2 regions of the Nocardia puris genome follow, and region 2 is predicted to be linked to the other one. Evidence: predicted binding sites of a transcription regulator. Region 2 holds the regulator's gene; the other holds the start of a gene.
What was found. Region 2 encodes HspR, which represses chaperone genes until heat shock. Its sites were predicted from a motif close to ANNTGAGTNNNNNNNACTCANNT; they were not measured.

Region 1 (14,588 bases), 350 kb from region 2:
GGTAGCCGAGCACCGTGAGGATCGTGGCGCGCGGCAGCTCGACCAGCTCTACCTCGGCCTCGAGCAACAGCCCGCAGGTGCCCTCCGTGCCGACGAACGATTTCGCGACCGACGAATGCCGTTCGGGCAGTAGATGTTCCAGCCCGTAGCCGGAGGCCTGCCGGTCGAAGCGACCGAGGTCGGTGCGCAGCACGGCGAGGTGGGCGCGGGTGAACTCGGGCAGGCCCGGCAGGACGCCGAGGTCGTTCGCGAGCGTGCGCTCGGTGCCCGTTCCGTCGAGAACGCGCAGGGTGCGGACCGTATCCGAGGTGCGCCCCCACGCCACGGCGTGCGGCCCGCACGCGTTATTGCCGATCATCCCGCCCAGCGTGCAGCGGTTCTGCGTGGACGGGTCCGGCCCGAACCGCAGCCCGTGCGGGCGCGCCAGCCGCTGCAATTCCGACAGCACCACACCGGGCTGCACCCGGGCCGACCGCCCCTCCGGATCCACCGACAGCACCCGGTTCATATGCCGACTGAAATCCAGCACCAACCCGGTGCCGATCGCATTGCCCGCGACCGACGTGCCCGCACCCCGCGCCGTCACCGCCAGCCCGTTCTCCCGCGCGAACGCCAACGCCCGCGCCACGTCCTCGTCCCCCCGCGGAAACACCACCGCGTCCGGCACCACCCGATAATTCGACGCGTCCGAGGAGTACTCCGCCCGCCGCCGCACCGACGCATCGACCTCCCCATCGATCCGCCCACGCAGCGCCGCCACCATCCGCTCCTGGACCACGTGGCCAGCCTAGGCGCGGTTGTCGGATGGGCGCGGATGACATACCCCGACCCGGAAACAACCAGCTGAACCGGTCTCGTTCGCGCACCATTTCCGGTGCTCGAGCGCACCATTCCGCGGATATACCTGGTCACGACACCCCCGTGCGGTAAGACGGAGGTGTGCCCAGGTGGCTGCTGCACGTCGATCTCGACCAGTTCCAGGCGGCGGTGGAATTCCGCCGTCACCCCGAGCTGCGCGGCAAGCCGGTCATCGTCGGCGGAAACGGCGATCCGAATGAGCCCCGCAAAGTGGTGACCTGCGCGTCCTATCCGGCGCGGGCATACGGCGTGCGTGCCGGCATCGCATTGCGCACCGCGCTGCGGAAGTGTCCCGACGGTATTTTCCTTCCGCTCGACATGGCGGCCTACGAGGACGCTTCCGACGAGGTCATGGACGTCCTGCGCAGCTTCCCCGGACAGGTCGAGGTGTGGGGTTGGGACGAAGCATTCCTCGCCGCCGACACCGACGACCCGGAAGCCCTCGCCCGCGAAATCCGCGCCGCCATAGCCGAATTGGACCTGACCTGCTCGATCGGCATCGGCGACAACAAACTCACCGCGAAGCTCGCGACAGGTTTCGCGAAATCGGCGGGTAAATCGTCCGACGCGCCGGGGGCGGGTGCCGCCGACGGAATGTTCCGCTTGACCGCCGCGAACTGGCGCGACGTAATGGCCGACCTGCCCACGAACGCCCTCTGGGGCGTCGGCAATCGCATAGCCGCGCGGCTCGCCGAACTGGACATCCACACCATCGCCGACCTCATGGCCTCTGATCGCCAAAGGCTCGCCTCCGCCTTCGGCCCCACAACAGGCCCCTACCTCTGGGTCCTCGCCCACGGCAAGGGCGACACCGAGGTCACCACCGAACCCCGAATCCCCTTGGGCCGCAGCAAATCCGAAACATTTCCCCACGACCTCACCGATCCCGACGAGATCCGCGCCCAGGTCGCCCGCATCGCCACCGAAGTCGCCGAAGAGATGGCCGAGGCCGGCCGCATCACCCTGCGCGTCTCCGTCACCGTCCGCACCAACACCTTCTACACCCGCAGCAAACAGTCCAAACTCCCCCACCCCACCGCCGACATCCCCACCATCACCGCCGCCGCCCTCGACATCATCGATCGCTTCGACCTCACCCGCCCCACCCGCCTGCTCGGCGTCCGCCTCGAACTCGCCCCCCAGGAGTGAGCGGCTCGCCCGCGCTCATCGATCGGCCCCGAGACAATGCGAAAGCCGGGTGCCTGATTCCATCAGGAGGCCCGGCTTCACTTCCGCACCCCAGGAACGCGGCAATCCCAGTATCGCTTCGTCCCCCGACAAGCGCCGAATCGCTCACTCGGTGCCCCAGGCGGAGTCAGGCGTGACTGTGCACTTCCTCCCGCGCGGGCGTTCGGGCTCGTATGCTCGAGCGCATGGAGTTCTGGGCGATGGTCGCACACGAGTCGGACGGCGGGGTCGTGCTCACCCGGCAGGAGGTGAACGAGGAGTTCCTCGCACCGGGCGCGGTGACGATCAAGGTGCACTACTCCAGTGCGAACTACAAGGACGGCCTGGCGATCACGCCCGGTGGCGGTGTGGTGCGCAAATACCCGATCGTGCCGGGCATCGATATCACCGGTGAGGTGGTCGCCTCCGACACCGACGAGTTCGCCCCGGGCGACCAGGTGGTGGCGCACGGCTACGAGATCGGCGTCTCCCAGAACGGCGGGTTCGCCGAGTACGCGCGCGTGCCCGCGGAGTGGGTCGTCAAGCTCGAGCGGCTCAGCACCCGCGACGCCGCCGCCCTCGGCACGGCCGGTTTCACCGCCGCGCTGAGCGTGCGCGCCCTGCTCGACCACGGCCTCACCCCCGACGACGGCGCCATCCTGGTGACCGGCGCGACCGGCGGTGTCGGCAGCGTCGCCGTCGACATCCTGTCCGGTCTGGGTTTCGAGGTGATCGCCTCCACCGGCAAGACCGACTCGGCCGACCTGCTCTCCGAGATCGGCGCCAACGAGATCATCGGCCGCCTCCCCGAGGATCCCGACGCCAAACCGCGCCCGCTGTCCAAGGCGCGCTGGGCGGGCGCGGTCGACAGCGTCGGCGGCAAATCCCTCGCCTACATCCTGAGCTCCATCGGCTACGGCGGCGCGGTCGCCGCGAGTGGCCTCACCGGCGGCCACGACCTGCCCACCACCGTGATGCCGTTCATCCTGCGCGGCGTCTGCCTGCTCGGCATCGACTCGGTCAACCATCCGATCGAGAAGCGCCGCGACACCTGGGCCCGCCTCGCCGGCGACTTCCGCCCCCGCCACCTCACCACCCTGGAGAACTTCGCACCGATCACCGACGTGGAGAAGGTGCTGCACTCCATCAAGAACGGAACCCATTCGGGGCGTACGGTTCTCGGCGTCGCGGGGGAGTTCTGAAACGGCGCGCCCCCTACGCCGCGATCCGCACCGGTTCCTCGGCGAACTGCGTGCGGTACAGCTCGGCGTAACGTCCACCCGCCGCGAGCAATTCGGTGTGGGTGCCGCGTTCGACGACGCGTCCCTGCTCCAGGACCAGGATCTGATCGGCGGCGCGGATCGTGGACAGGCGGTGGGCGATCACCAGGGCCGTCCGTCCTTCGAGCGCTTCGGAAAGGGCTTCCTGCACAGCGGCTTCCGAGGTGGAGTCCAGGGACGCCGTCGCCTCGTCGAGGATGACGACGCGCGGTTGCTTGAGCAGCAGGCGGGCGATGGTGAGGCGCTGGCGTTCACCGCCGGAGAGGCGGTAGCCGCGTTCGCCGACCACGGTGTCCAGCCCGTCGGGCAGTGAGGAGATCAGCTCGTGCAGCCGGGCGCGGCGCAGCGCGTCCCACAGTTCGTCCTCGTGCGCCTCGGGTCGGGCCAGCAGCAGATTCGCGCGGATGGTGTCGTGGAACAGGTGCCCGTCCTGGGTGACCAGGCCCACCGTCTCGCGCAGCGCTCGCGCGCTCACCTCGCGTACATCGGTGCCGTTCAATCGCACCGCGCCGGAGTCCACGTCGTACAGGCGCGAAACCAGTTGCGCGATGGTCGATTTGCCCGCGCCGGAGGAGCCGACGAGTGCGACCAGCTGACCGGGCTCGGCGCGCAGCGACACATCGTGCAGCACGTCCACACCGCCGCGCGTGTCCAGCGTCGCCACCTCCTCGAGCGAGGCCAGCGACACCTTGTCGGCCGACGGGTACCCGAACGTCACGCCGTCCAGCTCGACCGAGACCGGGCCCTCCGGCACCGGCTTCGCGTCGGGCGCGTCCTCGATCAACGGCGTCAGATCCAGCACCTCGAACACCCGCTCGAAGCTCACCAATGCCGCCATGATCTCCATGCGCGCGTTGGCCAGCGCGGTCAGCGGCGCGTACAACCTGGCCAGCAGCAGCGAGAGCGCGACCACCGCGCCCGCGTCCAGCAGCCCGCGCAGCGCATACCAGCCGCCCAGCCCGTACACCAGCGCCACGGCCAGCGCCGACACCAGCGTGAGTGAAGTGACGAACACCGTCTGCAGCATGGCGGTGCGCACCCCGATGTCGCGGACACGGCGGGCGCGCAGCGCGAACTCGTCGGACTCCTGCTCGGGCCTGCCGAACAGCTTCACCAGGGTCGCGCCGGGCGCGGAGAACCGCTCGGTCATCTGGGTGCTCATGGCGGCGTTGAGGCGCGCGGCCTCGCGTTGCAGGTCGGCGAGGCGGTTGCCCATGCGCCGCGCCGGGATCACGAACACCGGCAGCAGGACCAGCGCGAGCAGGGTGATCTGCCAGGAGATGCTCATCATCACGGCGAGGGTGAGCAGCAAGGTCACCAGGTTCGCCACCACGCCCGACAGCGTGTCGCTGAACGCCCGCTGCGCGCCGATCACGTCATTGTTCAGCCGGCTCACCAGCGCGCCGGTGCGGGTCCTGGTGAAGAACGCGACCGGCATCCGCTGCACGTGGTCGAACACCGCGCGCCGCAGGTCCAGGATCAGACCCTCGCCGATCCGCGCCGACAACCACCGGATCACCAGGCCGAACGCCGCGTCCAGCACGGCCAGCACCGCGATCGCCGACGCCAGCAGCACCACCACGCGCGCGGCGGCCCCGCCGACGATCCCGTCCACGATCCGCCCCGCCAGCACCGGCGTCGCGACCGCCAGCAGCGCCGACACCACACTGAACGCGAGGAACACCCCGATCCGCGCGCGATGCGGTGCCGCGAACCGCGCGATGCGCCGCGCCGTCGCCATCCGGAAGGCCCGCTTCTCCTCCGGCGCGTTCATGCGCCGATACATCTGGCTCCACGCCACCGACTCGATACTCACAACCGTTTCCTCTCGCCGCGGCTGATTAAACGCCGCACCGCCGACACTAAAACCTCAACGATGGTTAGGGTCAACGATCTTCCGAGAGAGATTCACCTGCCAGCGAAAAGGGGCCGGGATCGGCGCGAGCACGGCGGCTCTCCTCGCGAAGACGTGCGCGTCCGTGGTTGGAGCGGGCAAGGTGGGGGTTATGACGGAGAGGGCGAACCTGTGCGGCGGTGGTTGCGGCTCGAGCACACGGAGCCGAGGAGGGCTCGCGGATGAGCGGCGGTGATGCGTCGAAGCGGATATCCGGAGGGCGGGCGGGGGATCTTCCGGACTCGCACGTCGGCGCCGACGCGCCGGCGAACCTGCCTGCGCCGCTTCCGGACTCGCTGCCCGATGTGCGGGCGGGGGATGCGGAGCGGGAGGTGGCGGCGCGGCGGTTGCATATCGCGCTGGAGGAGGGGCGGCTGGATCTCATGGAGCTCGACCGCAGGTTGATCGCGGTGTACGCGGCGAAGACCCGCGCCGAGCTGGCCACCGTGACCGCCGACCTGCCCGATATCGGGGCGGCCGAACCGATCGAACTGCGCACCAAGAGCGGCAGTCTCGACAAGCGCGGGCCGTGGACGGTGCCGACCGAGATCACGGCGGAATGCCGGTCGGGCACGATCAAGATCGACTTCACCAGCGCGTGGTGTCCGCATCGGGAGGTGCGGGTGCACGCGGACGTCGGGTCGGGGAACCTGGTGCTGATCGTGCCCAACGGGTGGCAGGTGGATCTGGACGCGGTGCGGGTGGGCAGCGGCTCGGCGCGGAGCAAGGTGCGCGGACTGCCGGTCGCGGGGACGCCGCGGATCAGGGTGGACGGGCGCGTGGGATCGGGTACGGTCAAGGCGCGCTCGCCGCGGCGCGGGTTCTGGTCCTGGGTGCGCGGACGACCGATGTGAGTTCCGGAGGGGGTGACGCCGCATCCCCATCGCGTGCGATTCCGTAGCCGTGAGCATCTCTCGTCAGGGCCGAGTGCCCTCACTATGGCGGTGGTACGCGCGTTCGCCCGACCAGCTGCTCCCGCCCGGAATCGGGTAGGCGCGCGCCCGGTCCGCGCTCGATCGACGCCCAGGAGCGGATCGCTCGGCTCGTTCGCGCCGGGAACGGGGGTTGCGCCCGCCCTCGAAACAGAATTTAATTCTGGTTGTGAAGATTCGGGATCGGTTGCTGCTCGCGGCCGAACGCCAGTTCGCCGAGGTGGGCGCGCTGGAGACCACGCTCGCGCAGATCCGCGAGGCGGCCGGGGCCAGCGTGGGGGCGCTCTATCACCACTTCCCCGACAAGGCGGATCTGTACCGGCAGGTGTGGGCGCACGCGCTGGAGGACTACCAGCAGCACTTCTGGGTCGCCGTCAGCGCGAGTTCCGATGCGCGCGAAGGGGTTACCGGCGGAGTTCGTGAGCATCTGCGCTGGGTGACCGAGAATCAGTACCGCGCAAAGGTTCTCATGTCCGCGCGCCCACCCGGCGTGCGCGAGAGCGAAACCAATCGGCGCTTCCTGACCGATATCTCGCGGTGGTGGCGGACTCACGCGAACTACGGGGCGGTGCGCGATCTGAGCCTGGATCTGGTCTACGCACTGTGGCTCGGTCCCGCGCAAGAGTATTCGCGACAGTGGGTGGACGGCGCCGTGCGCGCCGCGCCCATCGAGGTCGGCAGCGAACTGGCGGACGCCGCGTGGCTCACGCTGGGGACGGAGGGACGATGAACGCCATCGACATCGAGTTGGCCAGGAAGGTCCTCGCGGCCCAGGCCTTCGCGGGACTGGTCGGCACCGAGATCGCCGAATTCGGCGATGGCACCGCCACTTTGGTGATCCCGATCCGTCCCGAACTGGCACAGCAATTCGGCTTCGTGCACGGCGGGGTGCTCGCCTACGCCGCCGACAACGCGCTCACCTTCGCCGCGGGCACGGTGCTCGGCGCGAACGTGCTGACCGGCGGATTCAGCATCACCTACCTGCGCCCCGCCGCGGGCGACCGCCTGCGCGCCACCGCGACCGTCACCGGCGCCACCCGCCGCCAAGCGGTCGTGAGCTGCGAGATCTACGCCGAGCGGGCCGGGGAGGACCCGGTGCTGTGCGCCGTCGCGCAGGGCACCACCCGCGCCGTGGAGCGCGCGCTCGCCGACACCTGAACCGATGAATTCCGCCGCCCCGCACCGTCCACATCAGGGAAGGAAGGAGTCGAAGTGACGGAGTTCGTGAGTTCGGCCGACGGCACCCGTATCGCGTTCGACCGCGTGGGCTCGGGGCCGCCGTTGGTGCTGGTGAGCGGCATATTCTGCGCGCGTCCGACGACCGCGGGCTTGGCGGAGGCGCTGGCCGGGCGGTACACGGTGATCAACTATGACCGGCGCGGGCGCGGCGAGAGCGGGAACACTGCGCCCTACGAGGTCCGGCGCGAAGTGGAGGATCTGGCGGCGTTGATCGAGGCGGCGGGCGGCTCGGCCGCGGTCTACGGGCACTCGTCGGGCGCGGGACTGGTGGTGCGCGCGCTGGCGGCCGGGTTGCCGATCACGCGCGCCGTGCTGCACGAACCGCCCTACAGCGAGAACGACGAACGCGGCAGGGCCGAGGCCCGCGCGCTCGCCGAACAGGTGCGCGCCGCGCTTGCCGACGACCGGCGCGGCGACGCGGTGAAACTCTTTCTCGCCGAGGCGGGTATGCCGCCGGAGATGGTCGAGGGCGCCGCGCACGATCCCGGCATGCTCGCCGTCGCGCCGACGATGCTGCACGACCACCTGGTGATGGACGACTTCGACTCCGGTGGCGCGCTTCCGGACGACCTGGTGCGCACCATCACCACCCCCACTCTGGTCCTGCTGGGCGGGGCGAGTCCCGAGTTCTTCGCGAGCGCGGCGAGGCGATTGGCGGCGCTGCTGCCGGACGCCCGGCTGCGGGTGCTCGACGGGCAGGACCACGGCGCGCCCGCTGAGCACGTCGCGCCCGCGGTGCGCGAATTCCTGTCCTGACTCTGTCGGCTTCTGGCGCGATGGGCCACACACCACCCGCTCCCTCCGGGGGCGGGTTCACCTTTTCCCGACAACGCCGAGAGCCGGGCACATTCCGTGCCCGGCTCCCGTCCTGATCAGGCCGTAGCCGCGAACGGCCGCGAGTCCAGCGCCGGTTCGGCGACCGGTTCGATGGCGTAGGCCAGGATGTCCGCGACGTCGGCGACGGGTCGCACGTCCAGGGCCTCGAGGACCTCGGCCGGGACCTCGTCCAGGTCGGGCTCGTTGCGGGCCGGGATGAAGACGGTCTTCAGTCCGGCGCGCTGGGCGGCGAGCAGCTTCTGCTTGACGCCGCCGATGGGCAGGACCCGGCCGTTGAGGGTGACCTCGCCGGTCATGCCGACATCCGCGCGCACCTGGCGGCCCAGTGCCAGCGACACCAGGGCGGTGACCATGGTGACGCCGGCCGAGGGGCCGTCCTTGGGCACCGCGCCCGCCGGGAAGTGGATGTGGATGTCGCGGTCGAGCACCTTCGGCTCGATCCCGATCTCCTCCAGGTGCGAGCGCACGTAGGTGAGGGCGATCTGCGCCGACTCCTTCATGACATCGCCCAGCTGACCGGTGAGGGTGAGTCCGCGCTCGCCCTCGGCGGCGTTGGCCTCGATGTAGAGGACGTCGCCACCCGCGCCCGTCACGGCCAGTCCGGTCGCCACACCGGGAACCGCGGTGCGTTCCACCGAATCCGGGGTGAAGCGGGGGCGGCCCAGGTAGTCCTTCAGATCGCCCAGACCGATGGTCAGGGTATCCGAAGGGCTTGCGGCCACGGACTTTTCGAGGACGTCGTCGTAGCCGAGTTCCGGGTCGTAGCCGAGTGTCGCCGCGCCCGAGGCATTCTCACCCTCGGAGAGCCGAGTCGCCGCCTTGCGCAACGCCTTCGCGATCAGGCGCTCCATCTGTCGGACGCCGGCCTCCCTGGTGTAATTGGCCGCGATCTCGCGCAGCGCCTCCTCGGTGATGGTCACCTCGTCGGCGGTCAGCGCGTTGCGCTCCAGCTGCCTGGGCACCAGGAAGTCGCGGGCGATGGCGACCTTGTCGGCCTCGGTGTAGCCGTCCACGGTGATCAGTTCCATGCGGTCCAGCAGCGGGCCGGGGATGGTCTCCATGACGTTGGCCGTGGCGATGAACAGCACGTCGGACAGGTCCAGATCCAGGTCCAGGTAGTGGTCGCGGAACGTGTGGTTCTGCGCCGGGTCCAGCACCTCGAGCAGGGCCGCCGCGGGATCGCCGCGGAAGTCGGAGCCGACCTTGTCGATCTCGTCCAGCAGGACGACGGGATTCATCGACCCCGCCTCCTTCATGGCGCGCACGATGCGGCCGGGCAGCGCGCCGACGTAGGTGCGCCGGTGCCCGCGGATCTCCGCCTCGTCGCGCACGCCGCCCAGGGCGACGCGAACGAACTTGCGGCCCAACGCCCGTGCCACGGACTCGCCCAGCGAGGTCTTGCCGACACCGGGCGGGCCCACCAGCACCAGCACCGCGCCGGACCCGCGGCCGCCCACGACCTCGAGGCCACGCTGGGCGCGCCGGGCCCGCACGGCCAGGTACTCGACCATGCGATCCTTGACCTCGTCCAGGCCGTGGTGGTCGGCGTCCAGCACCGCACGGGCGCCCGGAACATCGGTGGAGTCGGTGGTCTTCACCGTCCACGGCAGTTCCAGGACGGTGTCGAGCCAGGTGCGGATCCAGCCGGATTCCGGGCTCTGATCGCTGGCCCGTTCCAGCCTGCCGACCTCGCGCAACGCGGCTTCGCGCACCGATTCGGGCAGGTCGGCCTGCTCGACGCGGGTGCGGTAGTCGTCGGCGCCGTCGGGCTCGTCCTCGCCCAGTTCCTTGCGGATGGCGTTGAGCTGCTGGCGCAGCAGGAATTCCCGCTGGCCGCGCTCCATGTTCTCCCGGACCTCGTCACTGATCTTCTCGGTGACCTCGGCCTCGGCGATGTGGGATTTGGTCCACTCGATGAGGGTGGTGAGCCGCTTGGCGACGTCGGGAGTGTCGAGCAGTTCGCGCTTCTGATCGGGGGTCAGGTACGGCGCGTAACCGGCGGTGTCGGCGATGGCGGACGGGTCGGTGAGCTGATTGACCGCGTCGATGATCTGCCACGCCTCGCGGCGCTGCAACACCGAGACGACGAGCTTCTTGTATTCGGCGGCAAGCTCTTTGGTGCGGCCATCAGGGGCGGGAATCTCGACCGGTTCGGCCTCGACCCACAGCGCGGCGCCCGGCCCGGTGACGCCGTGGCCGATCTTGGCGCGGCGCTCGGCCTTGAGCACCGCGGCCGCCCCGCCGCCGCGCATGCGGCCGACCTGCTCGACGCTCGCGACCACACCATAGGAGGCGTACCCCTCGGTCAGTCGCGGAGCGAGCAGCACGGCCTCGGTCTTGCCGGCCCGCGCGGCGTCGATGGCCGCCTGCGCCGATTCGTCCAGTTCGATGGGCACGACCATGCCCGGCAGCACGATCGGATCGGTCAGGAACAGCACCGGCAGATTCTGAGGTGTAGTCACGTCTTCGACCCTTCCAAAAGTTGAGCGATGCCTACTCAACCCCGAGCCCCGGAGGTTTGTTCCGGCGATGTAGTCGAGTTCACTCAGAGCGAAGTCCGGGCCCGCGCGACAGCCCTGTGCCGGGGAATTGACGGTCGGTTCTCCGGGGCGGTGGTGATCAATGGTGCTCGGGTCCGCCACGGGTACCCGCGACCCTGGACGGTTGACCGGGTTTGATTGTCCTGCCGGACGACCCATGTCGGTCATCGTCCGGCGCTGCTGCACTGGGTGTGGGCCGCGCCGGGCCACTGCCGGAGCGTGCCTTGCGTCACGCACGAAAGGCAGTACCGATGCGAACATCTCGACTCGCGCTCAGCGTCGCCTCCCTCTGTATCGCGACCGCCCTGGTCGCCACGGTGGGCGGATGCGGCAGCGAGACCACCGCACCCACGGCCATGACACCGGCGGCGGCGGACACCCTCACCCTCAACACCACCGAGCCCGAGAACGCGCTCGTCCCGGGGAACACCACCGACGCGGGCGGCTCCAAGATCCTGCGCACGCTGTTCAAGGGTCTGGTGGACTACGACCCGAAGACGGCGGCGCCGCGCAACGCCGTGGCCGAGTCCATCGAGACGACGGACTCGCGGATCTTCACCATCACGCTGCGGCCCGACTGGACATTCCACGACGGCACCCCGGTCACCGCGCGCAGTTTCGTGGACGCGTGGAATCACACCGCGTACCGCCCGAACGAACAGCTGGGCGCCGGATTCCTCTCCGTCATCGACGGATTCGACGCCGTGCACCCGCTCGACCCGGCGATCGAGCCGAGCGCGCGGGAACTGCGCGGGCTGCGCCTCCTCGACGACCACCGATTCGTCGTCACCCTGGCCGCACCGCTGCCGAGCTTCGCGACCCGCCTGGGCCACCTCGCCTACGCGCCGCTGCCCGCGAAGTTCTTCGACGACCGCGCGGGCTACCTGGCGCGTCCGGTGGGCAACGGTCCGTTCGAGTTCGTCTCCCACACAAAGGGTTCCAGCATCGTCGTGGCCCGGCACGACGGGTATCCCGGCGCGGCGCGCCCCTCGATCGAGCGCGCCGAGTTCCGATTCAACGCGACGCTGGAGGCCGCCTACGCCGACGTGGTGGCCAACCGGCTCGACTTCCTGGAGGTCCTGCCCGGTGACGCGCTGGTGGGCGGGCGCTACAAGCGGGACCTGGCGGGGCGTCACTTCACCAGGGAGGGCACCGGCCTGCAATCGCTGACCTTCCCGCTCTACGATCCGCGCTTCGCCGATCCTCGGGTACGCCAGGCGATTTCGATGGCGATCGACCGGCAGGGTGTGATCGACGCGGTGTTCACCGGTGATCGACTGCCCGCCGACGGACTCGCGCCGGCCAGCGTGCGCGGCGGCACCACCGGCCAATGCGGCGACCTGTGCGCGCACCGTCCCCGAGAAGCGCGAGAGTTGTTCGACAGCACCGGATTCCAGGGCCCGATCGACATCATGTCGAATATCGACTCGGCCAACGAGAAATGGCTGACCGCGGTGTGCGATTCGATCACCGCCGCGCTGGATCGCGAGTGCCGGTTCCTGCCGGTACCGACGCTGAGCGAGTTCCGCAGGCAGATCAACGGACAGCAGATGACCACGCTCTACCGCACCGGCTGGGTGGCCGACTATCCGTCGATCGAGAACTTCCTCAATCCGCTCTACCGCACCGGCGGGTCGTCCAACACCGGGGCCTACAGCAACCCTGCCGTGGACGAGCTGCTGGCCCGCGCCGATTCCGCGGTCACCGACGAGCAGGCGTGGCCGCTGTACCAGGAGGCCGAGCGGCTGATCCTGCGCGATATGCCCGCGATTCCGCTGGTGGTGCCCGGCGTGCAGACAGGCTGGTCGGACCGATTGCGTGACGTGGTGGTGACGCCGTTCCGTGACCTCGACCTGGAAACGGTGACGCTGGCATCCTGAGCGGGCGCGCCACGGCCCCCGGCGGACGCCGTCGGGGGCCGTGCGCACCCTTGCCAGTTGAATTTGAGGTAATTTACCCTCTAGTCAATTCGCATCCGGTGGAGAGGACGTGGCATGACGACGAGGTCGTGGTGGGGTTGGGGGACCGTGGAAGGGGCGGTCACCGGGAGCGAGCGGGAGGAGTTGACCCGGCGGGTCGGGGCGATGCTGCCGGGCGCGGATCTCGCACCGCACGAGCCGCCGGACGTGACAGCGCTCGGCGTGGGAGAGGGCCGGGCGCGCGCGCCGGAGTCGTTGGCGCGGTTGGCATCCGGGGATCTCACCGATCGGGTGGCGCACGCGCACGGACAGGCGTTCCGCGATGTGGTGCGGTGCCTGCTGGGGCAGGTGACGAACGTGCCGGACCTGGTGATCCGTCCGGAGAACGACCAAGACGTGGTGGACGTGCTCGACTGGTGTACCCGCGCCCGGGTGGCGGTGGTGCCGTTCGGCGGCGGCACGTCGGTGGTCGGCGGGGTGGAACTGCGCGAGGCCGATGCGTACGCGGGCAGCGTCGCGCTGGACATGGGCCGGATGAACCGGGTGCTGGAGGTGGACCGGACCAGCCGTGCGGCCCGCATCCAGGCGGGCATGCTGGGCCCCGACATCGAGGCCGCGCTGCGCCCGGACGGGCTGACGCTGCGCCACTTCCCGCAGAGTTTCGAGTTCTCCACGCTCGGCGGCTGGCTGGCGACGCGGGCGGGCGGGCACTTCGCCACCGTCTACACCCACATCGATGACCTGCTGGAATCCCTGCGCGTGGTGACGCCGCTGGGCACGGGCGAATCGCAGCGGCTCCCGGGATCGGGCGCGGGCCCCTCCCCGGACCGGATGTTCCTGGGCTCGGAAGGCATCCTCGGCGTCATCACCGAGGCGTGGATGCGCGTCCAGGAACGGCCGCGGTGGCGCGCGGGGGCGTCGGTGGTGTTCGACGACTACGACAAGGCCGTCGCCGCCACCCGCGCGATCGCGCAGTCCGGGCTGTTCCCGGCCAACTGCCGCCTGCTCGATCCGGCCGAGGCGTACCTCAACGCGGGCACCGCCACCTCCGGCGGCGTCCTGGTGCTCGGTTTCGAATCGGCCGACCACCCGGTGGAGGCGTCCATGCGCCGCGCGGTGGAGATCTGCCGCGAGCACGGCGGCACGATGCCCGACGGCGTGCGCGTCACCGACTCCGCCGAGTCGAGCGCGCGGGCGGGCGCGGCCGACACCTGGCGCTCGTCGTTCCTGCGGATGCCCTACCAGCGCGACGCGCTCGCCGCGCGGTCGATGATCGTGGAGACCTTCGAAACCGCCTGCACCTGGGACAGATTCGACGCGCTGCGCGCCGCCGTGCTCGCCGCGGCGAACGACGCCTTCCGCGCGACCGGCGTGACCGGCGTGGTGACCTGCCGCTTCACCCACGTCTACCCCGACGGCCCGGCCCCGTACTTCGGCATCTATGCCGCGGGCACCTGGGGACGCACGGTCGAGCAGTGGGACGAGATCAAAGCCGCCGTCTCCGAGGCGCTCGCCGCCTCCGGCGGGACCATCACCCATCACCACGCCGTCGGCCGCGACCATCGGCCCTGGTACGACCGCCAGCGGCCGGACCCGTTCGCCGCGGCCCTGCGCGCGGCCAAGGCGACGCTGGATCCGGCGGGGATCCTGAATCCCGGCGTCCTCGTCGACCCGGTGGGCCCCGCCTGAACCACCCCCGCGACCTCGCGATTCCGCACCGTCTGTGACGGTGCGGCCGCGGCGTTGACACCCTCGCGAGCGCAATGAGAATGTGGGGTGCTCCGACACGCGCTCCGCACCCACGGCACTAGGGGGACCCCAGGATGACCACACTCGCCTCCGGAGTGTTCATCGACTGGGAGGAGCTGACAGGGCTGTCGAAATTCACCGTCGAACTGATCAGCTTCCCGATCTTCGCGGCG
Region 2 (14,588 bases):
GGCTCGATCGCGGCCGGTGGTGAGTTTGCCTCCGGACTCGAAACGGGTCTCGGCGCGGGCGCGCAGGCGGGCGCCGATATCGCGGCCGGCGCGGCCGGCGAGCTGGGTGCCGGTCTGGAATCGGGACTCGGCGGCGCGTTCGACGCGGGTGCGGGTCTGACCGCCGGGCTCGGTGCGGCGGCCGACGCGGGCGCGGAGCTCTCCGGTGGCCTGACCGGTGCGTTGGAGGGTGGCGCGCAGGCGGCGGGCGGCCTCGGCGGCACGCTGGACGGCGGTCTGTCGGCCGGCCTCGATGCCGCGGGCCAGGCCGGTGCCGGGCTCTCGACCGGTATCGGCGGTGCCGCGGAAGCCGGGGCGGGTCTGTCGACCGGCATCGGTGGCGCGTTGGAGGGCGGCGCGGGTGCGGTCGGCGGTGCGGCCGGCGGCCTGTCGACCGGCCTCGGCGGCGCCTTCGATGGCAGCGCGGCAGGTGGCGCGGGTGGAGTCCTCTCGGCGGGTATCGACGGTGGCGCGGGTGCGGTCGGCGGTGCGGCCGGTGGCCTGTCGACCGGTGCCGGTGCTGCTGCGGATGCGGGCGCGGGCCTCACCACCGGTATCGGCGCGACCGCGAATACCGGTGCCGCCGCAGGTGGTTCGGCCCAAGGCGCCCTCGACTCCACCGCGAACACCTGGTCCTCCCTGGACGTCTCGGGTGCCTTCGGCTCCGGCTTCGACACCCTCGGCACCACGGACACCTCGCTGTTCGCCGACACCGACACGTCGATGGACACCGGCGCCTCCGCCGACCTCTCCACCGACTCCTTCCTCAACTGACCCACCGGAAGGCCCCACCCATGCACCCCACCCGCCTCGCCTCCACGAGCACCCACCCGGGCGCCCCGGAGCGAGCGGGTGGGGTCGCACGCCGAGCGCGCACGCAAGACCCTGTCCGCCAGCAGTTCTCGCAACAATGAAAGAGGTCGGGTGAGATGGTTGCTCCTGTCGCGGTGACGAAAGCGCCTGCCGTGCCGTTGCTTTCGGTCTTGGGGGAAGCGGCGACGGTGGCGCGCGCCGTGGGGCGGGGGGATCTGGTGGCGCGGTTGGGGGCGGCGGTGGAGCGGGTGCGGGATCCTCGGCGGCGGATCGTGATCGCCGGACAGGTGGGGCAGGGCAAGAGCCGGTTCGTCAACGCTCTGCTCAACGTCGACATCTGCGCGGTGGGCGATGACGCCACCACCGTGGTCCCGGCGGTGCTCGCGCACGGCGCGGAAGCCGACGCCCACCTGGTACTCGCCGATCCGCATGGCGGCGGCCCGGAGGCCCGGGTGGCGGTCCCGGTCGACGAGACGGGCGCCGTCGACGCGCGCACCCCGCTCGCCGAGGGCCGCCGCGTGACGCGCCTCGAGATCCAGCTGCCGAATCCCCTGCTGGCCGACGGCATCGTCCTGGTCGACACCCCCGGCGTCGGCGGTCATGGAAATGCCGGTGTGTCAACGGTTCTCGGCATGGTACCGGCGGCCGACGCGGTGCTGATCATCTCCGACGCGTCCACCGAACTCACCGAGCCCGAACTCTCCTTCTTGCGCCAGGTGCGCGAACTGTGCCCCACGGTTGCCCTGGTGCTCACCAAGATCGACCTGTACCCGCACTGGCGCCGCGTCCTCGACGCCGACCGCGCCCACCTGGACCGCGCCGGCCTCGACGTGCCGATCATCCCGGTCTCCTCGCTGCTGCGCACCCACGCCATGCGCACCCAGGACCCGCGCCTCGGCGCCGAATCCGGCTTCGGCACGCTGTACCAGTTCCTGCGCGAGCAGGTCGTCGCCCGCGACATGGCCGCAACCCGCGCCGCCGTCGCGCGCGACATCCATGCCGCCGCAGAACATCTCGCGCTCACCTTGGGCAGCGAACTTGTCGCGCTGCGTGATCCGGAGCAGGCCGCGGCCGCGATCGGCGAACTCACCGGCGCGAAGGCCGCCGCCGAGGATCTGCACCGCCGCACCGCCACCTGGCAGCAGACCCTCGCCGACGGCATCACCGACCTCGCGGGCGATGTGGACCACGATCTGCGCGACCGGCTGCGCGGCATCACCCGCACCGGCGAGGAGTGGATCGACGGCCACGATCCCGGCAGGCACTGGGACGCGATCGCCGAATGGCTCGCCGAGACAGTCGATTCCGCGCTCGGTGACAACCTGCTGTGGACGCACAAGCGGGCGGTGCAGCTGGCCGAACGCGTCGGTGAGCACTTCGCCCACGTCGGCGCGGTCGATCTGCCCGATGTGCGCGCCGGCCTGGACGACGGCGACAGCCGCGCCGGATCGGGCACCCTCGCCGATCTCGAGCCCGACATCGGGTTCACCAGCAAGGTCCTGGTCGGCCTGCGCGGCTCCTACGGCGGCGTGCTGATGGTCGGCCTGGCCAGCACGTTCGCCGGGCTGGCGATGCTGAACCCGATCTCGCTGGGCGCGGGAGTCATCGTGGGCGGCAAGGCTTTCCGCGACGACAAACAGGCCAGGCTGGCGCGCCGCCGCGCGGAGGCGAAGAACGCGGTGCGCCGCTTCGTCGACGATGTCGCCTTCCAGGCGGGCAAAGAGTCCAAGGACCGCCTGCACCGCATCCACCGCGCGCTGCGCGACCACTACGCCGGGGTGGCCGAGCGCAGCCTGCGTTCCCTGGAGGACTCGCTGCGCGCCGCGCAGGAGGCGGCCACCATGGAGACCGCCCGCCGCGCCGAGCGCTGCGCGGAGCTGGAGCGTCAGTTGCGGGTGGTCGCCGAACTGCGCCGCTACGCCGACGCCGTCCCGGGAGCCGCCGGTACGGTAGCCGGGTGATCACGACGACACGCCGTTCGAGCGCGCGATGACAACGCGGCCGGCCCCCGGTCTGGTCGGCGCGGCGCACGCGCTGATCGGTGCGGCCGCGCGCTCCTTCGCGAGCGAGCCGCGCCCCCGCGCGCTGCTGGCCGACTGCGCCCGCCGCCTGGATCAGCCGCTGCGCGTGGCGCTGGCGGGCTCGCTCAAGGCGGGCAAGTCGACGCTGCTGAACGCGCTGGTGGGGCAGGACATCGCCCCGACCGACGCGACGGAATGCACCCGCGTGGTCACCTGGTACCGGGGCGGTCCCACGCCGAGCGTCACCGCGTACGCCGCCGACGGGGCGCGCGCCAATGTGGTGGTGCGCCGGGGCGCGGGCGGGTTGACCTTCGACCTGAGCGGGTTGGCCTGGGACGTGGCGGGCCCGCGCGACGTGGACCACCTCGAGGTGGAGTGGCCGGCCTCGACGCTGGCGCAGACCACGATCATCGATACGCCGGGCACGTCGTCGCTGTCGCGGGAGGTGTCGCGGCGCACCGCCCGGCTGCTCACCCCCGACGACGAGGACGACACCGAGCACGTGGCGGTGCCGGGTGCCGACGCGGTGGTCTACCTGCTGCGCAGGCTCGACGCCACCGACGTGCGGTTCCTGGAGCGCATCGGTGCGGGAACCGCCGCGCAGCAGGATGATTCGGCTCCGGCGGGTCCGCTCGGCGTGATCGGCGTGGTCTCCCGTGCCGACGAGATCGGCGCGGGCCGCATCGACGCCCTGCATTCCGCCCGCGACGTCGCCACTCGTTTCGCGACCGAACTGGAGCGAACCGGCTTGTGCCAGGCGGTGATTCCGGTGGCCGGTCTGCTGGCGTTCGCCGCCGCCACGCTGCGCCAGCAGGAGTTCGCCGCGTTCCAGGCGCTGGCCGGTGTGCCGGTGGACGATCTCGCCGTGGCGATGCTCTCGGCGGATCGCTTCGCGCACAACGACACAGCGCTGCCGGTGCCCGCCGAGCTGCGAGCTCAGCTGGCCGAACGTTTCGGCATGTTCGGTATTCGCATGGCGGTCACGCTGATTCGTCTCGGGGTGCGCGATTCCGCCGCGCTCGCAGCGGAACTCACCGCCCGCAGCGGAGTGGACGAGTTGCGGTCGGTGCTCGACGTCCAATTCGGCCAGCGCGCCGACCAATTGAAGGCGCACTCGGCGCTGGCCGCGCTGGCCAGGGTGATCACCGCCTACCCCGGCACCTCCGCCGACGGGCTGCTGCCGCGCGTGCACAACCTCCTCGCCGACGTGCACGGCTTTACCGAACTCCGCCTGCTGGGCCGCCTGCGCACCGACGAACTCACCCTGCCCCCGGCCGATCTCACCGAACTGCACCGCCTCGTCGGCGGCTCCGGCATAGCCCCGCACCTGCGCCTCGACCTACCCGCCGACGTGCCCCTCGACGCTCTGCGCACCCAGGCCCTCGCCGCCGTCCGCAAGTGGCGCGACCGCGCCCGCCACCCGCTCGCCGACCAGCTCACCGCCCGCGCGTGCCTGACTGCCGCGCGCAGCGCCGAAGGGATTCTGGATGCGTTGCCGCCGGGATGAATTCACCGGATGCGCAGCCCGCCGGAGCTACGCCGACGCGACGATCCGCCCCGTCGCACCTCACGGTTCCAGCGCACCGCTCCCCGGATCGATCAGAATCTTCGCGTGATGCTCCGGATTCGCGAGGGCGTCAAAGGCATTCGCCACACCCGCCAACCCCACCGTCCCCGTCAGCAGCGGGCGCGGGTCGACCTTTCCGTCCGCGATCATGTGCAGGGTGTCGCGGAACTCCCCGGGGTCGTACCCGAGGGCGAAGCGCAACTCGATCTCCTTGTTGACGGCCAGCGCCGGGTGGAAACGGTCGGTCTCCATGCACACTCCGACCACCACCACGCGCGAACTCGGCGGCGCGGCGGCGATGATCTGGTCGATCACCCCCGGTACGCCGACGCATTCGAAGATCACCGGCCCCGTCGGCGCGGCCCCCAGTGCGCCCGCCGCGCGGAAGACGTACCACCAGGGCAGGTTCGGGATGCGCCGCAGCTGCTCCATGGTGTCGAAGGCCAGGGTGAGCAGGTCGGTGGCGCCGCCGATCCGCGGCTTCGGCCCCGCCTCCCACGGTGATTCGACGGCCGGGTCCACCACGACGTCCGCACCGCACGCCGCCGCCAGGTCCCGGCGGCGCGGCGAGAAATCGCTGGCCACCACGGTGCGCACGCCCGCCGCCTTCAGCATGCTGATCACGGCCAGACCGATGGGCCCGCAACCGATCACGAACGCGGGCCGCCCCTTGCCGACCTGCCCCTTGCGCACCGCGTGCCAGGCCACCGCCATCGGTTCGGTGAACGCGGCGAGTTCGGCCGAGAGCCCGTTCGGCACCGGCATCGTCATGGATTCCTGCACCACGACCTGCTCGGCGTAGGCGCCGGGCGCGGCGGGCGACAGGCCGATCAGCTGGGGTTTCCCGGACTCCCGGAGAATCGGCAGTGCAACGACTTTCGTGCCCGGCCGCCACCGCTTGCGACACCCGGGCCCGTAATCGACCACCTCGCCGCTGAATTCGTGTCCGAGCACCACGCTGTGCTCGGCGCGCATGAACTCGTCGTATCCGCTCGCCGCCGCCAGGTCGGCCATCTCGTCGGCGTGGGCGCGCGCGTGCAGATCCGATCCGCAGATCCCGCACCGCAGCACATTCAGCAGCACCTGCCCCCGGCCCGGCTGCGGCGTCGGCCGCCGCTCGACCGAGAACTTCGTATCGGTGACAACAGCGGCACGCATGGGCACTCCTGACGGTCGGCTCACCTGGCCGCAACCTATCACCGGGGCGCACGACGCGGAGCGAGAGCGACGGACCCGCGCGAACGGGCTCGTGGCCGCCCGCGCCCTCCGTGCTCTCGGTAGGCAGCGGGACCCGCGCCAGCAGGTCGTCCCCGCCTGCGGATCACCGGCCCCACCAGTTGCTATCTCACCAAAGTGATCTACACCACATTCCCCGCCGCGGGAATTATCCGGCCCGCACCACCCGTTGGTCAGTACGACAACATTGAGCGTGTCCGACTCAAGTTTCAGTTGACTCCCGGCGATAGCGGGGGCAGGATTGAGCCGACCACGCTCAGCGTTGCTGGGACCGTGCTCCGTGAGGTGCCGGGGCGAGGTCTCGCGGCACAACGAAAGAACAGGCCGCAGGGCGGGCAGTCTCGCCCGGCACCGGCACAACAGGTACGTCAACTAGGAGGAACCACCATGGCTCGTGCGGTCGGAATCGACCTCGGGACCACGAACTCGGTCGTCGCCGTTCTCGAAGGCGGCGAACCGGTCGTCGTCGCCAACTCGGAGGGATCGCGCACCACCCCGTCGATCGTCGCGTTCGCGAAGAACGGCGAAGTACTGGTCGGCCAGCCCGCCAAGAACCAGGCTGTCACCAACGTCGACCGCACCATCCGCTCCGTCAAGCGCCACATCGGCACGGACTGGACCGTCGAGATCGACGGCAAGAAGTACACCTCGCAGGAGATCTCCGCGCGCACGCTGATGAAGCTGAAGCGCGACGCCGAGGCCTACCTCGGTGAGGAGATCACCGACGCGGTCATCACCGTCCCCGCCTACTTCGAGGACGCGCAGCGCCAGGCCACCAAGGAAGCCGGCCAGATCGCGGGCCTCAACGTCCTGCGCATCGTCAACGAGCCCACCGCGGCCGCGCTGGCCTACGGCCTGGACAAGGGCGACAAGGAACAGACCATCCTGGTCTTCGACCTCGGCGGCGGCACCTTCGACGTGTCCCTGCTCGAGATCGGCGAGGGCGTCGTGGAGGTCCGCGCGACCTCCGGTGACAACCACCTCGGCGGCGACGACTGGGACCAGCGCGTCGTGGACTGGCTGGTGGAGAAGTTCAAGGCCAGCTCGGGCATCGACCTGACCAAGGACAAGATGGCCATGCAGCGCCTGCGCGAGGCGGCGGAGAAGGCCAAGATCGAACTGTCCTCGAGCCAGTCGACCTCGATCAACCTGCCCTACATCACCGTGGACGCGGACAAGAACCCGCTGTTCCTGGACGAGCAGCTGACCCGCGCCGAGTTCCAGAAGATCACCTCGGATCTGCTCGACCGCACCCGTGCGCCGTTCCAGCAGGTCATCAAGGACGCCGGCATCAAGGTCGCCGATATCGACCACGTGGTCCTCGTCGGTGGCTCCACCCGCATGCCCGCCGTCTCCGAGCTGGTCAAGGAACTGACCGGCGGCCAGGAGCCCAACAAGGGCGTGAACCCGGACGAGGTCGTCGCCGTCGGCGCCGCCCTGCAGGCCGGTGTGCTCAAGGGTGAGGTCAAGGACGTCCTGCTGCTCGACGTGACCCCGCTCTCGCTGGGCATCGAGACCAAGGGCGGCGTGATGACCAAGCTCATCGAGCGCAACACCACCATCCCCACCAAGCGGTCGGAGACCTTCACCACCGCCGACGACAACCAGCCCTCGGTGCAGATCCAGGTCTTCCAGGGTGAGCGCGAGATCGCCTCGCACAACAAGCTGCTCGGCTCCTTCGAGCTGACCGGCATCCCGCCGGCCCCGCGCGGCGTGCCGCAGATCGAGGTCACCTTCGACATCGACGCCAACGGCATCGTGCACGTCACCGCGAAGGACAAGGGCACCGGCAAGGAGAACACGATCAAGATCCAGGACGGCTCCGGCCTGTCCAAGGAGGAGATCGACCGGATGGTCAAGGACGCCGAGGCGCACGCCGCCGAGGACAAGGCCCGCCGGGAAGAGGCCGAGACCCGCAACCAGGCCGAGTCGCTGGTGCACCAGACCGAGAAGTTCATCAAGGACAACGAGGACAAGGTGCCGGCGGACGTGAAGTCCAAGGTCGAGGCGGCCATCGCCGAGGCGAACGAGGCGCTCGAGGGCACCGACATCGCCGCCGTCAAGGCCGCGGTGGAGAAGCTGGCGACCGAGTCGCAGGCGCTGGGCCAGGCCATCTACGAGGCCTCGGCCGCCGAGCAGGCCGCGTCCGGCAACGGCGCGTCGAGCTCGGCCGCCGATGACGACCAGGTCGTCGACGCCGAGGTCGTGGACGAGCCGGTGGACACGGAGAAGAAGTGACGCAGGGGAATTCGGAGCAGCACGCCTCCGAGCAGGAGCCGATCTCGGTGGTCGACAAGCGCAAGATCGACCCCGAAACCGGTGAGGTCCGCGAGGGCGCGGCCGAGGACGCCGCGCCCGAGGGCGGCAACGGCACCGCCCCCGAGGCGGCGCCCGTCACCGGCGACGGTGGTCGTGAACTCGCCGAGCGCACCGCCGATCTGCAGCGGCTGACCGCCGAGTACGCGAACTACCGCAAGCGGGTGGAACGCGATCGCAAGGCCGCCGTGGACGCGGCCAAGGCGGCGGTGGTCACCGAACTGCTGGGCGTGCTCGATGATCTGGACCGGGCCAAGGCGCACGGCGACCTGGAGTCCGGGCCGCTGAAGTCTGTGGCGGACAAGCTGGTCGACGCGCTGCGCAAGCAGGGCCTCGAGGAGTTCGGCGCGGAGGGCGAGCCCTTCGACCCGACCCTGCACGAGGCCGTGCAGCACGAGGGCTCCGGGCACGACCCGGTGCTCGGCGTGGTGATGCGCAAGGGTTACCGCTTCGGTGACCGGGTGCTGCGGCACGCGCTGGTCGGCGTCACCGACGGCGTCGCCGACCTGGCCGAGACGCCGGAGACGGCCGAGACAGAGGCATCGGACGCTGATGCCAGTGCTGACAGTCACTGATCACGCGAGAGGAGGAGAGACCCGGTGAGCCAACGGGAGTGGATCGAAAAGGACTTCTACAAGGAGCTGGGTGTCTCCTCCGGCGCCTCGCAGGACGAGATCAAGAAGGCCTACCGCAAGCTCGCTCGTGACCTGCACCCCGACGCCAACCCCGGCGACACCAAGGCCGAGGAGCGGTTCAAGACCGTCAGCGAGGCGCACGCCGTGCTGTCGGACCCGGCCAAGCGCAAGGAGTACGACGAGACCCGCAGGCTCTTCGCCGGCGGCGGCTACCCACGCGGCGGGTTCAGTCCCGGTGCGGGCGGCGGGTTCTCGCAGGACTTCAATATCGGCGACATCTTCGGTGGCGCCTCGGCCGGTGACGGCGGGCTCGGCGATCTGCTGGGCGGGCTGTTCAACCGGGGCGGCACGCGCACCACGAGCCGTCCGCGGCGCGGCGCCGATGTGGAGACCGAGACGACCCTCGGGTTCCGCGAGGCCGCCCAGGGTGTGACCGTTCCGCTGCGGATGACCAGTCCGTCGCCGTGCACCACGTGTCACGGCAGCGGCGCCAAGCCGGGGACCAGTCCCCGGGTGTGCCCCATCTGCAACGGGGCCGGCGTGGTCAGCCGCAACCAGGGCGCGTTCGGGTTCAGCGAACCCTGCGACGAGTGCCGCGGTTCGGGCTCGATCATCGACGACCCGTGCGTCGACTGCCACGGCAGCGGTATCCAGAACCGGACCCGCACCATCACGGTGCGCATCCCGCCGGGCGTCAGCGACGGCCAGCGGATCCGGTTGGCCGGGCAGGGCGAGGCGGGCCTGCGCGGCGCGCCCTCGGGCGATCTGTACGTGACGGTGCACGTCAGCCAGGACAAGGTGTTCGGCCGCAACGGCGACGACCTGACCCTGGTGCTGCCGGTCAGTTACAGTGAACTGGTGCTCGGCACAACGGTTTCCGTGCCGACGCTGGAGGGCCGCGTCGGGGTGAAGGTGCCGCCCGGCACCGCCGACGGGCGGATCCTGCGGGTGCGCGGGCGCGGTGTGCCCAAGCGCGGCGGCGGGGCCGGTGACCTGCTGGTCACGGTCAAGGTCGCGGTGCCGCAACAGCTGGACCCCGACGCCACCGAGGCGCTGAAGCGCTATCAGGAGGCGGAACGGGCCGGCGGGTTCGATCCACGTGCGGGATGGGCGGGTGCGTGATGACCACTGATCCGAAGAAGGCGTCGGCGGGTGCGTCGCGCACCGAGTTCTTCATGATCTCGGTGGCGGCGCAGCTGGCCGGTATGCACGCGCAGACGCTGCGCACCTACGACCGTCTCGGTCTGGTGACGCCGCAACGCACTTCGGGTGGGGGTCGCCGGTATTCGGCCAGGGATGTGGAGCTGCTGCGCGAGGTGCAGCGGCTTTCCCAGGACGAGGGCGTCAATCTGGCGGGGATCAAGCGCATCATCGAATTGACCAATCAGGTCGAGGAGTTGCGCGAACAACTCGCCGAGACGCGCGCCGAACTGGAGCGGCTGCGGGCGGGCTACCGCCCGGATCTCTCGCCGCCGCAACGCAGTACCGCGCTGGTGGTGTGGAAGCCGCGCAACCAGCGCTGAACGAATGCCGATCGGGCCCCGTTTCTTTCGAACTCTCCGGAATTCGGAAGCGGCGGGGCCCGATTGTCCTTTCCGGCCGGTGCGGGGTTTGCTGGAACAGTGTTCAAGTTTGCTGGCGCGCAGGGAATTCCGTCGAGCTGCCTTTGCTGTCGGCATGAATTCAGCGGACCGGTCGGTATTTTCGGATTCCGCGCGGAATGCGCGGAGGTTGCCCATCGGCCGTGGTCGGCGGCTCGTGAGGGTAGCCACAGGGTCGCTCTAGGTGGCTTGACCAGGTGAGTCTTGCAAAGTGGATCGCGCGCATTTGGTGTATCTGTGATCGAATTCATTGCTCCTGAACGGTCTTTCGGTCTGTTATACGGCGATTTTGCGCGCGGGCTTCTTGGTTCAGGGGAATTACACGTGTGTGTTTCGGACGGATCATTCCGTACCCGGCAAACCTCGCCTACACTCAGTGGGCATCGGCTGCTGTCGAGTGTCCCGCAGCACCTCACTCGCCGGCACGGTTTGTGTTCTCGTGCGAAATGGGGTTGTGACACAAATGGATTCGCGGACTGTCGCTTTGATCAGAACGACGTTCAAGGCGGTTGCTGCGGAAGAAGGGGGGCCGGAGAGGCTGGCGCGGTCGTTCTACTCGATCCTGTTCACCGACTACCCGCAAACCCGCGACTTCTTCCCCGCGGCGATGGATTCACAGCGTGACCGTCTTGTCAAGGCCATCTCCTACGCCCTCGACCGGCTCGAGGAACCGAACAAATTGTTGCCGTTCCTCGCCCAGCTCGGCCGCGATCACCGCAAATACGGTGTGCGGGCCGAACACTACGTCGCGGTGGCCACCTCGCTGAAGGAGGCGGTGCGCCGCTTCGCGGGGACCGAGATGTGGACCGACGAGGTCGGCAAGGCTTGGGACGAGGGACTCGCCGTCATCGGCGCGACGATGCAGGAGGCGGCCGACAAGGAGACCACGCCGGCGGTGTGGTCGGGCACCGTGGTCGAAAATCGGTTGGTGCTGCGGAATCTGGCGATCGTCCGCCTGCAACTGGACCAGCCCATCTCCTATGCCGCGGGCCAGTACATGAGCGTGCAGATCCCCGCGCGGCCCCGGATGTGGCGCTACCTCTCGCCCGCCGTGCCCGCGAATGCCAACGGGGAGATCGAATTCCACGTGCGCGGTGTGCTCGGCGGCTGGGTGAGTCCGGCCATCGTCGGGCACACCGGTGTCGGCGACCAGTGGCACATCGGCTCGCCGCTGGGCGGGCTCGGGGTGCCGCGCAACACCAAGCGCAAGATGCTCATGGTCGGCTGCGGCACCGGAATCGCCCCGCTGCGTGCGCAACTCATGCAGATGGCGCAGCGGCGCACCAACCCGAAGGTGCACCTGTTCGTCGGCGGGCACCACCCGTGCGATCTCTACGACCTGGAGACGCTGAGCGATCTGGCCGTCGCCAACAAGTGGCTCACCGTCACGCCGGTCAGCGAGAGCGATGAGAACCCTTGGTGGTACTACGATTCCGGCTCGGTCGACCGGCAGTGGCCCGGGTTGGAGCCGCGGATGACCGGGCAGATCGGCAAGGTCGTGGCGAGTTTCGGGTCCTGGGCCGACCGCGACGTGCAGATCGTCGGCTCGCCCTCGATGGTGCAGACCACCAAGTTCCGGCTCATGGCGGCGGGCACGCAGACCAAGAACATCCGCCACGACCCGCTGTTCTGAGCGCTCAGAGTCCTTCGTACTGAATGCGTTCGGCCGGGGTGCCGGTCTCGACCAGACGGTCCACCGTGGCGCGCACCATGGCGGGTGACCCGCACACCAGCACTTGGTGCTCGGCGAACGCACCGTGCGCGCCCACCACCTCGGCGAGCGTGCCCTCCAGCAGTTCGTCGGCGGGGAAGCCCACGTCCACCCGGGAGTGCTCGAACCACTCGTCGGGCCAGTCCGGGTCCTCCAGGCTCTCCACCACCGGCACCACGGTGAGCCACTCCAGCTCCTCGGCCAACAGGTAGAGCATGTCGGCGGCGTACAGGTCGCGCGGGTAGCGGCCGCCCACGAACAGGTAGGTGCGCGGCGGTTCGGCCAGCCTGGCCAGCTCCAGGATCTGCGCGCGCAGCGGCGCCAGACCGGTGCCGCCCGCGATCATCACCACCTCGCCGCCCTCCGGATCCACCGCGAACGACCCCTGCGGCGCGGAGATCAACCACTCCTCACCCGCCTCCGTGTCGGCCACCAGCGACCCGCTCAGCCACCCACCCGGCACCGCCCGCACGTGGAACTCCAGCTTCCCGTCCAGCGACGGCGGCAGCGCGGGGGAGAGCCTGCGCCGCACCCCGGGATGGCGCTGCGTGCGGATCTCCACCGACTGCCCGGCGACGAACGGCACGAACTCCCCGATCAGGCGGATCACCGCCACGTCGTGACGCAGGCGATGGTGGCCGACGACGGTCGCGGTCCATTCCTGTTGCGCCACACCGTTACCGAGATGCTGGGGGTCCGTCATTCAGGAGAGTCCTGTCTTCGAGGCGGGTGTGTCATGGTTGGGGCGAGCCCGAAATGGGTGTACGGGCTGTGTTTGTTGGCGCGCTGGTGCGCGCGTGTTCGCGGCCCTTGATGTCTCGCGGCCCAGCGCTCGAGACTCGCGCTGCGCGCATGCGCTTCGAGCGCTGGGCCGCGAGACGGCCGCGAACGGTCGGTCGTCGGGCTCCCTCCCCGATGTGGTTGGGAGAGTGCGGATCGTGCGTGCAGGTGAGGGCTGAGCCGGGCCGAGTGGGCACATCACACCGGGTCGCTGGCGATGATGTGTTCCGGTGCGCCGACGGCGATGAGGGCGCGTTTGGTGTCGGCGATCATGCGGGCCGAGCCGGCTATCTGGATCTGGCGGTCGGACCAGGAGCCGAAGCTGGCGACGACGGCGCCGAGGTTGCCGATGAGGCGGCGGTGCATGCCGTAGGGGGCGTCGGCGGGCGGGTGGGGGTACCACCACGGGTTGGTCTTCTGCTCGCACACCGGCACCACGGTGAGCCACGGGTTGCTCTGCGAGAGCTGCCACATGTTCTCCACGTCGTACAGGTCGCAGGGATAGCGGCCGCCGATGAAGAAGTGCACGCGCGGGTTCACCCCGCGCTGGCTCATCTCGATCAGCTGGGCGCGCAGCGGCGCGATACCGGTGCCCGCGCCGATCAGCAGCACGTCGCGGCCCGATTCGCGATCCACGTGCAGGCCGCCCAGCGGTCCGCCGATCTGCCAGCGGTCGCCCACCTGCGTCTCGTTCACAATGGCCGGGCTCACCCAGCCGGTGCGGACCTTGCGCACGTGGAACTCGATCTCCCCGTAGGGATTCGAGGGAATCGCCGGCGAGAGGTACCGCCACATCTTGGGCCGCTGCGGAATCGCCACCGGCACGTATTGCCCGGCCTGATACGGCACCGGCGTGTCCGATTGCAGGCGCACGATGGCCAGGTCGTCGAGCACCTTGCGGTGACCGACCACGGTGGCCTCCCAGTACGGCGGCGACTTGTCGGAGTTCGCGCCGATCGCCATCGCGGCCGAGATGAGGATGGCGATATCGCGCCAGCCCTCCTCCAGTTCGCGGGTCCAGCCGTTGCCGTTGTAGACGCGGAACGCGGTGAGCATGGCCCGGCCCGCCTGGTCGTAGTGCTGGGCCTCGACACCGTACTTGCGGTGGTCGCGGGCCAACTGCTCCAGGAACCGCTGCGCGCGATCCCAGTCCTCGAGGTGGTCGAGCACGTACTGGATGGCGGTGGTCAGGCGCTTGGGTTGCATGTCCATCGCGGGCGGGAACAGTTCGCGCAGCCGGGGGCTCTCGGCGAACAGGTGACCGTAGAAGGCACTGATCAACCGCTCGGGTCCGCCCGGGGATTCGGTCACCGAACGGAAGTTGGCGCGGACCAGCGCAGCCGAACGCGCATCCACGACGAGAGCTTCCTTTCTCAGCAGGGACGTACCCGAAACCGGCGGTCCTCGGGGATCAAGTATCCCCGAAAAGTCCGTGGCCGTGTCGGGATGCGCAGCACGTACCGAGCCCGCCGAGAGCTATCGCTCGGCTATTTCACTGCCTGCGGAGGTCCAACACGACGGGCTCATGGCGTCGACGCGCCGACGGCACCGTCGCTGCGCTCGGCCCATGGGTCTGGGCCGCTGTCCAGGATAGCGGCGCGACGCCGCCGCGACGACCCGATGTGCCCGGTCAGCGGGCAACGGCCGCGCGAACCGCGGGCACGACCTGCTCGGTGTAGCGGCGGACCTGTGCGGCCGCGTCGCCCTCGCTGGGCCAGAAGACGAAGCCGTCCACCCGTCGCTCCAGGTGCAGGGCGATGAGGTCATCGACCCACCGCTCGACGGGACCGGCCAGGAAGCCGCCGTCCGCGCCGTCGGTGATCGTGCCCGAGACGTTGTAGAGGCGCCGCACCGCCGACGGGTCGCGCC

Region 1: the regulator HspR is predicted to act here: its motif matches at 10,688-10,710, upstream of lon (endopeptidase La).

Annotation. Positions count from the first base shown of each region.
Region 1 covers NZ_CP107943.1:1,830,674-1,845,261, reverse strand. Annotated here, with positions in the region: gene OHB21_RS08135 (FAD-binding and (Fe-S)-binding domain-containing protein) at 1-763, opposite strand, end outside; gene OHB21_RS08130 (DNA polymerase IV) at 940-2,007, shown strand; gene OHB21_RS08125 (oxidoreductase) at 2,232-3,227, shown strand; gene OHB21_RS08120 (ABC transporter ATP-binding protein) at 3,241-5,121, opposite strand; gene OHB21_RS08115 (DUF1707 SHOCT-like domain-containing protein) at 5,382-6,053, shown strand; gene OHB21_RS08110 (TetR/AcrR family transcriptional regulator) at 6,301-6,861, shown strand; gene OHB21_RS08105 (PaaI family thioesterase) at 6,858-7,289, shown strand; gene OHB21_RS08100 (alpha/beta fold hydrolase) at 7,344-8,126, shown strand; gene lon (endopeptidase La) at 8,243-10,609, opposite strand; gene OHB21_RS08090 (peptide ABC transporter substrate-binding protein) at 10,999-12,627, shown strand; gene OHB21_RS08085 (FAD-binding oxidoreductase) at 12,742-14,355, shown strand; gene OHB21_RS08080 (hypothetical protein) at 14,490-14,588, shown strand, end outside.
Region 2 covers NZ_CP107943.1:2,184,666-2,199,253, forward strand. Annotated here, with positions in the region: gene OHB21_RS09770 (IniB N-terminal domain-containing protein) at 1-813, shown strand, start outside; gene OHB21_RS09775 (dynamin family protein) at 969-2,813, shown strand; gene OHB21_RS09780 (dynamin family protein) at 2,842-4,380, shown strand; gene OHB21_RS09785 (zinc-binding dehydrogenase) at 4,441-5,598, opposite strand; gene dnaK (molecular chaperone DnaK) at 6,064-7,914, shown strand; gene grpE (nucleotide exchange factor GrpE) at 7,911-8,567, shown strand; gene dnaJ (molecular chaperone DnaJ) at 8,592-9,749, shown strand; gene OHB21_RS09805 (heat shock protein transcriptional repressor HspR) at 9,749-10,150, shown strand; gene OHB21_RS09810 (globin domain-containing protein) at 10,692-11,861, shown strand; gene OHB21_RS09815 (FAD-binding oxidoreductase) at 11,866-12,642, opposite strand; gene OHB21_RS09820 (FAD-binding oxidoreductase) at 12,918-14,075, opposite strand; gene OHB21_RS09825 (LLM class flavin-dependent oxidoreductase) at 14,350-14,588, opposite strand, start outside.